Regions from separate parts of the Actinoplanes lobatus genome, predicted to be linked through region 1. Evidence: predicted binding sites of a transcription regulator. Region 1 holds the regulator's gene; each other region holds the start of a gene.
The links. The regulator HrcA, encoded in region 1, represses chaperone genes, less so after heat shock. The targets are predictions, from matches to a motif close to GGTTNGCACNCTCNNNNNGAGNGTGCNAACC.

Region 2: the regulator HrcA is predicted to act here: its motif matches at 3,140-3,170, upstream of groL (chaperonin GroEL).
Region 3: the regulator HrcA is predicted to act here: its motif matches at 1,885-1,915, upstream of groES (co-chaperone GroES).

What each region holds. Positions count from the first base shown of each region.
Region 1 is NZ_JACHNC010000001.1:3,474,325-3,478,411, reverse strand. Features, by position in the region: gene BJ964_RS16185 (16S rRNA (uracil(1498)-N(3))-methyltransferase) at 1-330, opposite strand, end outside; gene dnaJ (molecular chaperone DnaJ) at 665-1,801, opposite strand; gene hrcA (heat-inducible transcriptional repressor HrcA) at 1,836-2,861, opposite strand; gene BJ964_RS16170 (DUF4870 domain-containing protein) at 2,991-3,458, shown strand; gene hemW (radical SAM family heme chaperone HemW) at 3,462-4,087, opposite strand, start outside.
Region 2 is NZ_JACHNC010000001.1:1,756,256-1,760,342, forward strand. Features, by position in the region: gene BJ964_RS07920 (glycerol-3-phosphate dehydrogenase/oxidase) at 1-1,192, opposite strand, end outside; gene groL (chaperonin GroEL) at 1,327-2,949, opposite strand; gene BJ964_RS07930 (hypothetical protein) at 3,249-3,992, opposite strand; gene BJ964_RS07935 (GNAT family N-acetyltransferase) at 4,075-4,087, shown strand, end outside.
Region 3 is NZ_JACHNC010000001.1:2,930,231-2,934,317, reverse strand. Features, by position in the region: gene ybaK (Cys-tRNA(Pro) deacylase) at 91-582, opposite strand; gene BJ964_RS13615 (class I SAM-dependent methyltransferase) at 636-1,823, opposite strand; gene groES (co-chaperone GroES) at 2,038-2,352, shown strand; gene groL (chaperonin GroEL) at 2,425-4,077, shown strand.

The DNA.
Region 1 (4,087 bases):
CGCCGCCCAGGGCAGGATCTCGTCCACCCCGACCTCGGTCATCGCCTGCACGGCCAGTTCGCCCCGGTCACCCTTGGCGATGCCCTGCACGACGACCAGCCTCGGGTCGGCGGCCGGCTCCTGGCCGACCGCGCTGACCATCACCTCGACGCTGCCCCGCCCGACCGCGGTGACCTCGGCCCGGGCGGTGCCGCCGCGCCCGTCGGCGAGGATCAGCGCCTCACCGACCCGAAGCCGCTGCACGGTGGCGGCATGATGCCCCTCCGGACCGTCCAGCGTGTACGACGATCCGGCGGGCAGGCTATCGACCAGGAACAGCGGCGCGGACATCCCAGAGACGCTACCCCTCACCGGGATCCCGCACCCGGCCAGCACCGCCGACCACCCACAGACACCGGCGCCCGCACACAGAACCCACCGCGTGTGCGGGTGGGCACCCGATAACACCAGGGCCCGCGCACCAAGGGCGCTGCGTGTAGGTGGGGTGAGCGTTACCGCTCGCTCAGGTCACCGGGTGGTGGTGAGCGTTTTGGACGCGCCGGCGGCCAGCTCGCCACCGCCCGGTCCTCGGCGGGAGCGACGGTCCGCACCCACCACCCGGCTACGACATGATCTTGAATTTGATCTTGCCGGGGACAGCGCCGGGTGGTCGGGTGCGTAACTCTCAGTGGCCGTTGAAGGCGTCGCGCATCCGGCTGAAGAAGCCGCCCTGCTTGGAGAGCTCGGCCACGTCCTCGCCGCGGGTCTTGGCGAATTCGCGCAGCATGCGCTCCTGGTCGGCGGTGAGCTTGGTCGGCGTCTTGACGTCGAGGTGCACGAAGAGCTCACCGCGGCCCTGGCCGCGCAGGTGCGGGACGCCCTTGCCGCGGATACGCAGCGTGCTGGCTGGCTGGGTGCCCGGTTTGACCTCGATGTTCTCTTCGCCGTCGAGGGTCTTGATGGTCATCCGGGTGCCGAGCGCGGCCGCGGTCATCGGCAGGGTGACCCGGCAGTGCAGGTCGTCGCCCTTGCGCGAGTAGACGTCGTGCGGCCGCTCGTGGATCTCCACGTAGAGATCGCCGGCGGTGCCGCCGCCGGGGCCGACCTCGCCCTGCTGGGCCAGGCGGATCCGCATGCCGTCCTCGACGCCCGCCGGGATCTTGACGGTGAGCGAGCGGCGTGTCCTTATCCGGCCGTCGCCGGCGCAGGTCGGGCAGGGGCTCGGGATGACCGTGCCGTGGCCCTGGCAGTTCTGGCAGGGGCGCGCCGAGACGACCTGGCCGAGGAAGGTGCGCTGCACCGACTGGACCTCGCCGCGGCCCGCGCAGACGTCGCAGGTGGCCAGGTGGGTGCCGGGCGCGGTGCCGGCGCCGGAGCACTGGGTGCAGAGCACCGCGGTGTCGACGGTGATCGGCGCCTCCACCCCGAAGGCGGTCTCCACCAGGTCCAGCTCGAGACGCAGGATGGCGTCGGCGCCGGGACGGGTGCGCGGGCGCGGGCCCCGGGAGCCGCCACCGGCGGCCGTGCCGAAGAAGGCGTCCATGATGTCCTGGAAGCCGACGAACGGGCCGGCGCCGCCGGCGCCGCCGGGCATGCCGCCACCGGGCGCGAGCGGGTCACCGCCGAGATCGACGATCTGGCGCTTCTGGTCGTCGGAGAGGACCTCGTACGCCGCGTTGATCTCTTTGAACTTGTCGTGCGCTTCCGGATCCGGGTTGACGTCCGGGTGGTACTGCCGAGCGAGTTTGCGGTAGGCGCGCTTGATCTCGTCGTCGGTTGCCTCCCGGCTCACACCGAGAATTCCGTAATAGTCCTTGGCCACGGGGTTTGGAGTCCTCAATGTCTGCGCGAATCCGTCAATTCTGTGCCAACAGGTCGCCAACGTAGCGTGCCACTGCACGAACGGTAGCGATAGTGCCGGGGTAGTCCATCCGGGTGGGCCCCAGCACGCCGAGCCCACCAACGATCGTGGTGCCCGGTCCGTAACCGCTGCTCACCACGGACGCCGACCGCAGGTTGTCGATCTCGTTCTCGTCACCGATCCGGACCCGGGTGGTCCGGGGCTCCAGGTCGCCGATGAGCTTCAGCAGGATCACCTCCTCCTCGAGAGCCTCGAGGACGGGCCGTAGCGTGCCCTGGAAGTCCAGCACACCGCCACGTGTCAAGTTGGCCGTCCCGGCGAGGGCGAGGCGCTCCTCACTCCGCTCGACGAGGGTCTCCAAGAGTACCGACGCGAGGCACGCCATCGTGGCCCGTCGCTCGGGATCGTCACACTCGTCGACCAGCCGCTGCACCAGGGGCGGGGTGTCGGCGAGCCGCTGACCGGAGAGTTTCTCGTTGACGCGACGGCGCAGGTCCCACACGTCGCCGTCGTGCACCGGGCCGGGCATCTCGACGAGGCGCTGCTCGACCCGGCCGGTGTCGGTGATCATCACGAGCATCAGGCGGGTGGTGGAGATCGGCACAAGCTCCAGATGGCGCACCGAGGAACGGGAGAGGCTCGGGTACTGGACGACGGCGACCTGGCGGGTGAGCTGGGCCAGCAGGCGGACCGTGCGGTGCACCACGTCGTCCAGGTCGACGGCGCCGACCATGAAGCGCTCGATCGCGCGGCGCTCGGCCGGGCTGAGCGGCTTGATCCGGGTGAGCCGGTCGACGAAGAGCCGGTAGCCGGCGTCGGTGGGGACGCGCCCGGCGCTGGTGTGCGGCTGCCGGATGTAGCCCTCCTCCTCCAGCACCGCCATGTCGTTACGCACGGTGGCCGGAGAGACGCCGAGCTTGTGCCGGTCCACCAGGGCCTTGCTGCCGACCGGCTCCTGGGTGTCGACGTAGTCCTCGACGATCGCCCGGAGCACCTCGAGCTTGCGGTCATCCAGACTCATATGACCCCTCCCCCTCTGGCACTCCCGCTAATAGAGTGCCAGTCTACGTCGCCGGGGGCGGCAGCGCGATGATCGAAAGTACCTGCCCGGTCGTCGACCGGCTCGATAGCGGGTCCTAGCGTGTCTTTCATGACAGAACAGCCCCGCCCACCGGACGACGACCCGACCGCCCGCTATCAGCCGCCGGGCGGATATCCGCCGCCTCCCTACAACCCGCCTCCGGGGTACGGCTACGGCTACAAGCCGCCGTCCACCGCCGGCGACGAACGCACCTGGATCCTGGTGGCGCACTTCGGCGGGGCGGCCGGCGCGTTCTTCGGCGGCACGTTCTTCGGCTGGATCGCGCCGCTGGTCGCCCTGCTGGCTCGCGGGAACACCTCACCGTACGTGCGGGAGGAGGCCGTCAAGGCGCTCAACTTCCAGCTGCTCTGGGGCATCATCGGCCTGGTCGGCAGCGTGCTCATCTGCGTCGGGGTGGGCGTCTTCATCGTCGGCGCGGCCTGGCTCATCGCCACCATCCTGGGTGTCGTCGCCGGTGTGAAGGCGGCCAACAACGAGCCGTTCAACTATCCGCTGAGCGCGCGCTTCATCAGGTGAGACTCACACCACGTCACGGATGACCGCGTCGGCCAGCAGGCGGCCGCGCAGCGTGAGCACGAGGCGGCCGTCGTCGTACGCCCCCGGCTCGAGCAGCCCGTCCGCCATGGCCCGCGCGGCTCCCGTGGCGTCGACCCGGTCCAGCGGGATGCCCTCGCGCAGCCGGACCCGGAGCATGACGTCCTCCATGTGCCGGTCGTCACCGCTCAGCGTCTCCCGGGCGTGTCCCGGCGAGGTCCCGGCGGCCAGGCGTTTCGCGTACGTCACCGGGTGCTTCACGTTCCACCAGCGGACCCCGCCGACGTGGCTGTGCGCGCCCGGCCCGAGACCCCACCAGTCGGCGCCGGTCCAGTACAGCAGGTTGTGCCGGCACTCCCCGCCCGGCTGCGCCCAGTTGGACACCTCGTACCAGGTGAGACCGGCCTGGCTCAGCGCGGCCTCGGCGGCCAGGTAGCGGTCGGCCGCCACGTCGTCCGAGGGGTACGGCAGCTCGCCCCGGCGCATCCGGCCGGCCATCCGGGTGCCGTCCTCGACGATCAGGGCGTACGCGCTGACGTGATCCACCCCGGCGCCGATCACGGCGTCCAGCGAGGCCGCGAAGTCCTCCGGGCTCTCCCCCGGCGTGCCGT
Region 2 (4,087 bases), 1.7 Mb from region 1:
TGTACTTGCCGCCGGCCACCAGCAGCAGCCCCAGCATCGGCTCGACCACGGCGTGCTCGCGGGAGAGCTTCGAGGTGGAGTCGGCCTCGCCGGAGAGCAGCGGCCGCAGACCGGCGTAGACGCCCTCGATGTCGTCGGTGGTGAGCGGCCGGTCGAGCACCGCGTTGACCTGGTCGAGCAGGTAGCGGATGTCGCGGGCGGAGGCGGCCGGGTGGGCCCGGTCGAGCTGCCAGTCGGTGTCCGTGGTGCCGATGATCCAGTGGCCGCCCCAGGGCAGCACGAACAGCACCGACGTCGCGGTCCGCAGGATCAGGCCGGACTCGCCGGTGATCGCCGAGCGGGGCACCACGAGGTGCACCCCCTTGGAGGCGCGGACCCGCAGCCCCGGCCGGACGCCCACGTCGTTGAGCATCTGCGACATGTCGTCGCTCCACACACCGGTGGCGGCGACCACCGTGCGCGCCCGGACCTCGAACTCCTCCGAGCCCGGGGCCTCCAGGTCACGCACCTTCACGCCGACCACCTGGCGGGCCTCGCGCACGAAACCGGTGACCCGGGCGCTGGTCACCACGGCGGCGCCCAGGCTGGCCGCGGTCCGCGCCAGGTTGGTCACCAGCCGGGCGTCGTCGACCTGCCCGTCGTAGTAGCGGATGGCCCCGGCGATCCGGTCGGCCCGCAGGCTGGGGAACAGGTGCCGGGCGCCGTCGCGGGTGAGGTGCCGGTGCAGCGGCATGCCCCGCCCGGTGCCGAAGATCCCGGCGAACGCGTCGTAGGCGGCCACGCCGAGCCCGTAGTAGCCGCGCTGCCAGGCCCGCCGGGGCAGGCCGGCGCTGGGCAGCGGGATCAGGATCGGGACCGGGCGCACCAGGTGCGGCGCGAGCCGGGTGGCCAGCAGGCCGCGCTCGGTCAGCGCCTCGTGGACCAGGTGCAGCTCCAGCTGCTCCAGGTAGCGCAGGCCACCGTGGATCAGCTTGCTGGAGCGGCTGGACGTGCCGGCGGCCAGGTCCCGCGCCTCCACCAGGGCGACCTTCAGGCCGCGGGAGGCGGCGTCGAGCGCGGCGCCGGCGCCGGTGGCGCCGCCACCGATCACCAGGACGTCGAACTGCTCGTCACGCAGCCGGCGCAGGTCGGCCGCGCGCCGGATCGGGGACAGGCGGCCGGCCGAATTGCGGGAAACGGAGGGATCACGCATCCGTCCCAGGTTAGCCCCCACAGGCGTCGCCCAGGCGAGGGAATATCGCCGGCACACCCCTGGGGAGGCGTCGCACAGAAGGCCGGAAGGCGGCCCGCCGAAGCGGACCGCCTTCCGGTTGGGAACTGATGGACTCAGAAGTCCATGTCACCGCCGCCCGGGGCGCCGGCCGGAGCCGGGGACTTCTCGGGCTTGTCGGCCACGACGGCCTCGGTGGTGAGGAACAGCGCGGCGATCGACGCGGCGTTCTGGAGCGCCGAGCGGGTCACCTTGGCCGGGTCGATGATGCCCGCGGCCAGCAGGTCCACGTACTCACCGTTCGCGGCGTTGAGGCCGTGGCCCGCCTCGAGGTTGCGCACCTTCTCCACCACGACGCCGCCCTCGAGGCCGGCGTTCACGGCGATCTGACGCAGCGGGGCGTCGAGCGCGACCTTGACGATGTTGGCACCGGTGGCCTCGTCGCCCGACAGGTCCAGCTTGTCGAAGGCGGTCTTGCCGGCCTGCACCAGCGCGACACCACCACCGGGCACGATGCCCTCCTCGACGGCCGCCTTCGCGTTGCGAACGGCGTCCTCGATGCGGTGCTTGCGCTCCTTGAGCTCGACCTCGGTGGCCGCGCCGACCTTGATCACCGCAACACCGCCGGCCAGCTTGGCCAGGCGCTCCTGCAGCTTCTCACGGTCGTAGTCGGAGTCCGAGCGCTCGATCTCGGCACGGATCTGGTTGACCCGGCCCTGGATCTGCTCGGCGTTGCCGGCACCGTCGACGATGGTGGTCTCGTCCTTGGTGATGACGACCTTGCGGGCCTGGCCCAGCAGCGACAGGTCGGCGGCGTCGAGCTTGAGGCCGACCTCCTCGCTGATGACCGCGCCACCGGTGAGGATGGCGATGTCCTCGAGCATGGCCTTGCGACGGTCACCGAAGCCGGGGGCCTTGACGGCGACCGACTTGAAGGTGCCGCGGACCTTGTTGACGACCAGGGTGGCCAGGGCCTCGCCCTCGACGTCCTCGGCGATGATGACCAGCGGCTTGCCGGACTGCATGACCTTCTCGAGGACCGGCAGCAGGTCCTTGACCGCGGAGATCTTGCTGTTCGCGATGAGGATGTAGGGGTCGTCGAAGACGGCCTCCATGCGCTCGGCGTCGGTCATGAAGTACGCCGAGATGTAGCCCTTGTCGAAGCGCATACCCTCGGTGAGCTCCAGCTCGAGGCCGAAGGTGTTGCTCTCCTCGACGGTGATGACGCCTTCCTTGCCGACCTTGTCCATGGCCTCGGCGATGATCTCGCCGACCGTGGAGTCACCGGCGGAGATGGAGGCGGTGGAGGCGATCTGCTCCTTGGTCTCCACGTCCTTCGCGAGCTGCGAGAGGGCCTCGGAGACGCTGGCCACGGCGGCCTCGATGCCCCGCTTCAGGGCCATCGGGTTCGCGCCCGCGGCGACGTTGCGCAGACCCTCACGGACCAGAGCCTGGGCCAGGACGGTCGCCGTCGTCGTGCCGTCACCGGCGACGTCGTCGGTCTTCTTGGCGACCTCCTTGACCAGCTCGGCGCCGATCTTCTCGAAGGTGTCCTCGAGCTCGATCTCCTTGGCGATGGATACACCATCGTTGGTGATCGTGGGGGCGCCCCACTTCTTCTCGAGAACCACGTTGCGGCCCTTGGGGCCGAGGGTCACCTTGACCGCGTCGGCGAGCTGGTTCATACCGCGCTCGAGGCCCCGGCGAGCCTCCTCGTCGAATGCGATGATCTTGGCCATACGGCGTTGTCCTCCCGGACATCCGCGGCGCCGGGCCTCATCAGCCCCGCTCTCCGCACTTTGAGGAAGTCTGTGGACGCCACCACCTGGCGATGTGACGTCCTCAGGCCGAGCCGGATAGCCCGCGACGACCGGCTCCGTGCCCCGATGCCGATGGCAGCATCGTGCCCGGAACCCCACCGTCCCGACCTGCTGGCACTCAGCATGCGCGAGTGCCAATCACTTGTTTAGCACTCCCCGGTGGCGAGTGCAAGAAACCCCATCTTCCCGCGAAACCCCCGGGGTAGCCCAGGTTTCCGCTAAGGATCTTGAAAGCCCAGCTCAGCGGGCTCCCCGGACCATTCCGAGCGCTCCGGAGCCGACGTGACAAGCGCCGCAACCGCCCAGCCGACGGTGAAGACCGCCCACAGGACGGCGGACGCCGCCTGCCCCAGGACGTACGCCGTGGGCGCCGTGGACGCCGTCGCGACGAACGAGTCCGCGATCAACATCGTCACGGTGAACGAGACCGTGCTCAGCGCCGTCACGGCGAACGAGGCAACGATCAGCACCGTCAGCTCGCGGCCGGGCCGCACCGCCGGGAACCCGGGCGCCGGCAGCAGCCACCGGGCCAGCAGGCCCACGCCGATCAGCACGACCAGGTCGCCGGCGATCGCCACCACGACGAGCGGGTCGAAGCCGAGCTGGACGCCGACCGCGAACTCGAGGCCCGCGTCCAGCATGTTCTTCACGGTCGAGACGAGCGCGGCGACGATCCACAGCAGCAGCGCCCGGCCCACGGTCACCCGCCGCCGCGACAGCACCGCGATCACGATCAGGGCCAGCGTCTGCGGAATCTCCGCGGCGATCGGCACGACCAGCCAGCGGGTCAGGGCCTCGCCCGGATCGAACGACGGCATCGGGCCGAAGCCCAGGAACAGGGACAGCCACGCCCACATGTACGCCAGCGACGCGGCACTGGTGAGCAGCACGGCCAGGGCGATCCCCCACGGGCGGGCGCGCAGCAGCCGGATACCGGAAAGCCCCTCGGGCCCATCGTTCATCGTCGAATCATGGCGCAGGCCGCCACCCGGCTTCGCGACAACCCGGTTGCCGACCGGGTTGTCGCGGCGGTAGGGATTACCCATGGAGAACTGGG
Region 3 (4,087 bases), 540 kb from region 1:
AGCCCCCCGAAGTCCCCCGAGATCGGCATGCCGTAACGCTAGGTTAGTTTTTTCGCCGACCGCGAACCACACCACGAAGAACAGCCGGTACTAGGATCCGGCCGCTCGGATCGGGGCGACCGTCGCACCAGTCAGGCGGATGAGGTCGACGGGCGCCAACGCCACCTGCAACCCACGGCGGCCGGCCGAGACGTACATGGTCTCCAGTCCGGTTGCCGAGTCATCGATCACGGTGGGCAATAGCTTGCGCTGGCCGAGCGGGCTGATCCCGCCCCGCACATACCCACTGCTGCGCTCGGCGGCGGCCCGGTCGGCCAGGATCGCGCGCTTGCCGCCGGCCGCGGACGCCAGCGCCTTCAGGTCGAGATCGCCGGTCACCGGCACCACCCCGACCACGAGCCGGCCGTCCACCTCGGCCACCAGAGTCTTGAACAGCCGGTGCGGCTCGACCCCGAGAGCCTGCGCCACCAGCGCCCCGTACTGCGGGGCGTCCGGCGACACGTCGTACGGATGCAGGGTGTGCGCCACCCGCTCCGCGGTGAGCAAGGCGGTGGCCGGCGTGCCGGCCGCTTTCTTGACCATGCGCGGCACGGTACTACCGCGGCCGATCTCCGCGCACGTCCGATTCCGACCTGTTACGCCGTTGTTGTCAGGAGCGCCGTGGGAGCCCCGTCCACCCGGGTCAGCAGCAGGCCCGCCGTGTTCGGACCGGACAGCTTGAGATCCTTGCGCAACTGGTCGGGCACCAGCGCAGAGCCCCGCTTGCGGATCTCCAGCACCCCGACGCCACGCTCGCGCAGCAGCGCCCGCAGCCGTTTGAGCGAGAACGGCAGCACGTCGGTCACCCCGAGGCGGCGGGCGAACGGCGTGTCCACCGGCTCGTCGGTGTAGACGTAGGCGATCTCCGGGTCGGCCAGCCACCCGCCCACGCTCGCGGCGAACTCGGCCACCAGGTGCGAGCGGATCACCGCCGGGTCGAGGTCGTAGATCCAGGCGCCGACCGGGCCGACCGGCGCCCGTTCCAGGCCCGAGCCGGTCAGTCCGGTCACCTCGGAGCCGTTGATCAGGGTGGCCCGGCGCTGCGCGGACGCCAGCGGGCCGCACCAGAAGGCCGCCTCGACCAGGTTGCCGCCGACACTGACCCACTCCCCCTCGGCGCCCGGCGGCAGCAGGCCGTGGTCGATGCCGGGCGCCAGTTTCAGCACCGTGCGGGGCACCCGTACGGGCAGGCCGGCGATGAAGTCCCACGGCGGCGAGTAGGCCTTCGGGTCGAACACCCGGCCGCGACCGGCCTGACGGCGGGCCGGGTCGGCGAAGACCGCGTCGTACCGCTCGACCTCGACCGTGGTGGCGTCCGCACACTCCACGGTGATCCGGCCGGACAGCCCGGCGGCCTCGGCGTTCGCGGCGGCCAGGGCGGCGGTCAGCGGGTCGGCGTCCACGGCGTACACGGAGATGCCGTGCCGGGCCGCCGCCAGCGCGTCGGAGCCCAGCCCGCACCCCAGATCGGCGAGGGTCCCGACGCCGGCGGCGGCGAGCCGCGCCGCCCGCCGGTCCGCGACGGCCGAGCGTGTCGCCTGCTCCAGCCCGGCCCGGGTGAAGAACATCGCGGCGGCGTCCGCGCCGAACTTGCCTGCGGCGCGCTCACGCAAACTAGCCTGGGTCAAGGCGGCCGCGGCGAGTTCCGCGCCGAAGCCCCGGGCCCGCATGGCCGAGGCCGCGGCGAGCGGCTCACCGCCGGTCACCTCGGCCGCCACGGCCAGGGCTTTCGACCCCTCCGGGGTCCGCAACAGTTGCAACAACTCAGGTGTCACGTAAGGCATTCTCCCTGGCGTGACAGGTTGGCACTCTGGTTGACGGAGTGCTAGTTCCGGCATAGTCTCCGGTTAGCACTCTCACCATGAGGGTGCCAGCCGCCCGGCCCGTCCGTGCGGTTAGGCACCAGGCGGACCGGCACCCGCGACGACGGCCCCGCCCGGTGGCATGAGGCATTGACCGGCCTGGTTCAAGGCCGGCGAAACCTGTACCCAGGAGGGTATGCCCGTGACTACCGCGACCAAGGTTGCGATCAAGCCGCTCGAGGACCGCATCGTGGTCCAGGCGAACGAGGCTGAGACCACGACCGCCTCCGGCATCGTGATCCCCGACACCGCCAAGGAGAAGCCCCAGGAGGGCACCGTCCTCGCCGTCGGCCCCGGCCGGATCGACGACAAGGGCAACCGCGTCCCGCTCGACGTCAAGGTCGGCGACGTTGTTCTCTACTCGAAGTACGGCGGCACCGAGGTCAAGTACGCCGGCGAGGAGTACCTGGTGCTCTCCGCCCGCGACGTCCTCGCGGTCATCGAGAAGTAAGACCTAACCGTCTGTGCAGGCGCCCTGTTCCGATTCTCGGGGCAGGGCGCCCGTGCGTGAAGGGACCAATACATGGCGAAGATCCTCAGCTTCTCTGACGACGCCCGGCACCTCCTGGAGCACGGCGTCAACACGCTCGCCGACACGGTCAAGGTCACCCTCGGGCCGCGCGGACGCAACGTCGTCCTGGACAAGAAGTTCGGCGCTCCCACGATCACCAACGACGGCGTGACCATCGCCAAGGAGATCGAGCTCACCGACCCGTACGAGAACCTCGGCGCGCAGCTCGTCAAGGAGGTGGCGACCAAGACCAACGACGTCGCCGGTGACGGGACCACCACGGCGACCGTTCTCGCGCAGGCGCTGGTCCGCGAGGGCCTGCGCAACGTGACCGCGGGCGCCAACCCGATCGGCCTCAAGCGGGGCATGGACCAGGCCGCCGAGGCCGTGTCCAAGGCGCTGCTGGCCAAGGCCGTCGAGGTCGCCGACCACAAGGCGATCGCCAACGTCGCCACCATCTCGGCGCAGGACGCGAACATCGGCAAGCTGATCGCCGACGCGATGGACCGGGTCGGCCGCGACGGTGTGATCACCGTCGAGGAGGGCTCGGCGCTGCAGACCGAGCTCGAGGTGACCGAGGGTCTCCAGTTCGACAAGGGCTTCATCTCGCCGAACTTCGTGACCGACGCCGAGTCGCAGGAGGCGGTGCTGGAGGACGCGCACATCCTCATCACCACCCAGAAGATCTCCAGCATCGAGGAGCTGCTTCCGCTGCTGGAGAAGGTTCTCCAGACCGGCAAGCCGCTGCTGATCGTCGCGGAGGACGTCGAGGGCCAGGCCCTGTCCACCCTGGTGGTCAACTCGCTGCGCAAGACCATCAAGGTCGCCGCGGTGAAGGCGCCCGGTTTCGGTGACCGCCGCAAGGCGATCCTCCAGGACCTGGCGATCGCCACCGGTGGCGAGCTGATCGCCCCCGAGCTGGGCTACAAACTCGACCAGGTCGGCATCGAGTCGCTGGGCAGCGCCCGGCGGATCGTCGTCGACAAGGAGAACACCACGATCGTCGACGGCGGCGGCAACTCGTCCGACGTCGCCGACCGGGTCGCGCAGATCCGCAAGGAGATCGAGGCGTCCGACTCCGACTGGGACCGTGAGAAGCTCGCGGAGCGGCTGGCCAAGCTCTCCGGCGGCATCGCGGTGATCAAGGTCGGCGCGGCCACCGAGGTCGAGATGAAGGAGCGCAAGCACCGCATCGAGGACGCCATCGCGGCGACCAAGGCGGCCGTCGAGGAGGGCACCGTCCCGGGCGGCGGCGCCGCTCTCGCGCAGGTCGCCAAGGAGCTCGAGGGCAACCTGGGCCTCAGCGGCGAGGAGGCGCTCGGCGTCGGCATCGTCCGCAAGTCGCTGGTCGAGCCGCTGCGCTGGATCGCGCAGAACGCCGGCCACGACGGCTACGTCGTGGTGGGCAAGGTCGACGAGCTGGGCTGGGGCCACGGCCTCAACGCGGCCACCGACGAGTACGTCGATCTGGCCGCGGCCGGCATCATCGACCCGGTGAAGGTGACCCGCAACGCGGTCTCCAACGCCGTCTCGATCGCCGGTCTCCTGCTGACCACCGAGAGCCTCGTGGTGGAGAAGCCGGCCGAGGCGGCTCCGGCCGCCGGTGGCGGGCACGGCCACAGCCACGGTCACGGGCACGGCCACCAGCACGGTCCGGGCTTCTGACCGGGTCAAG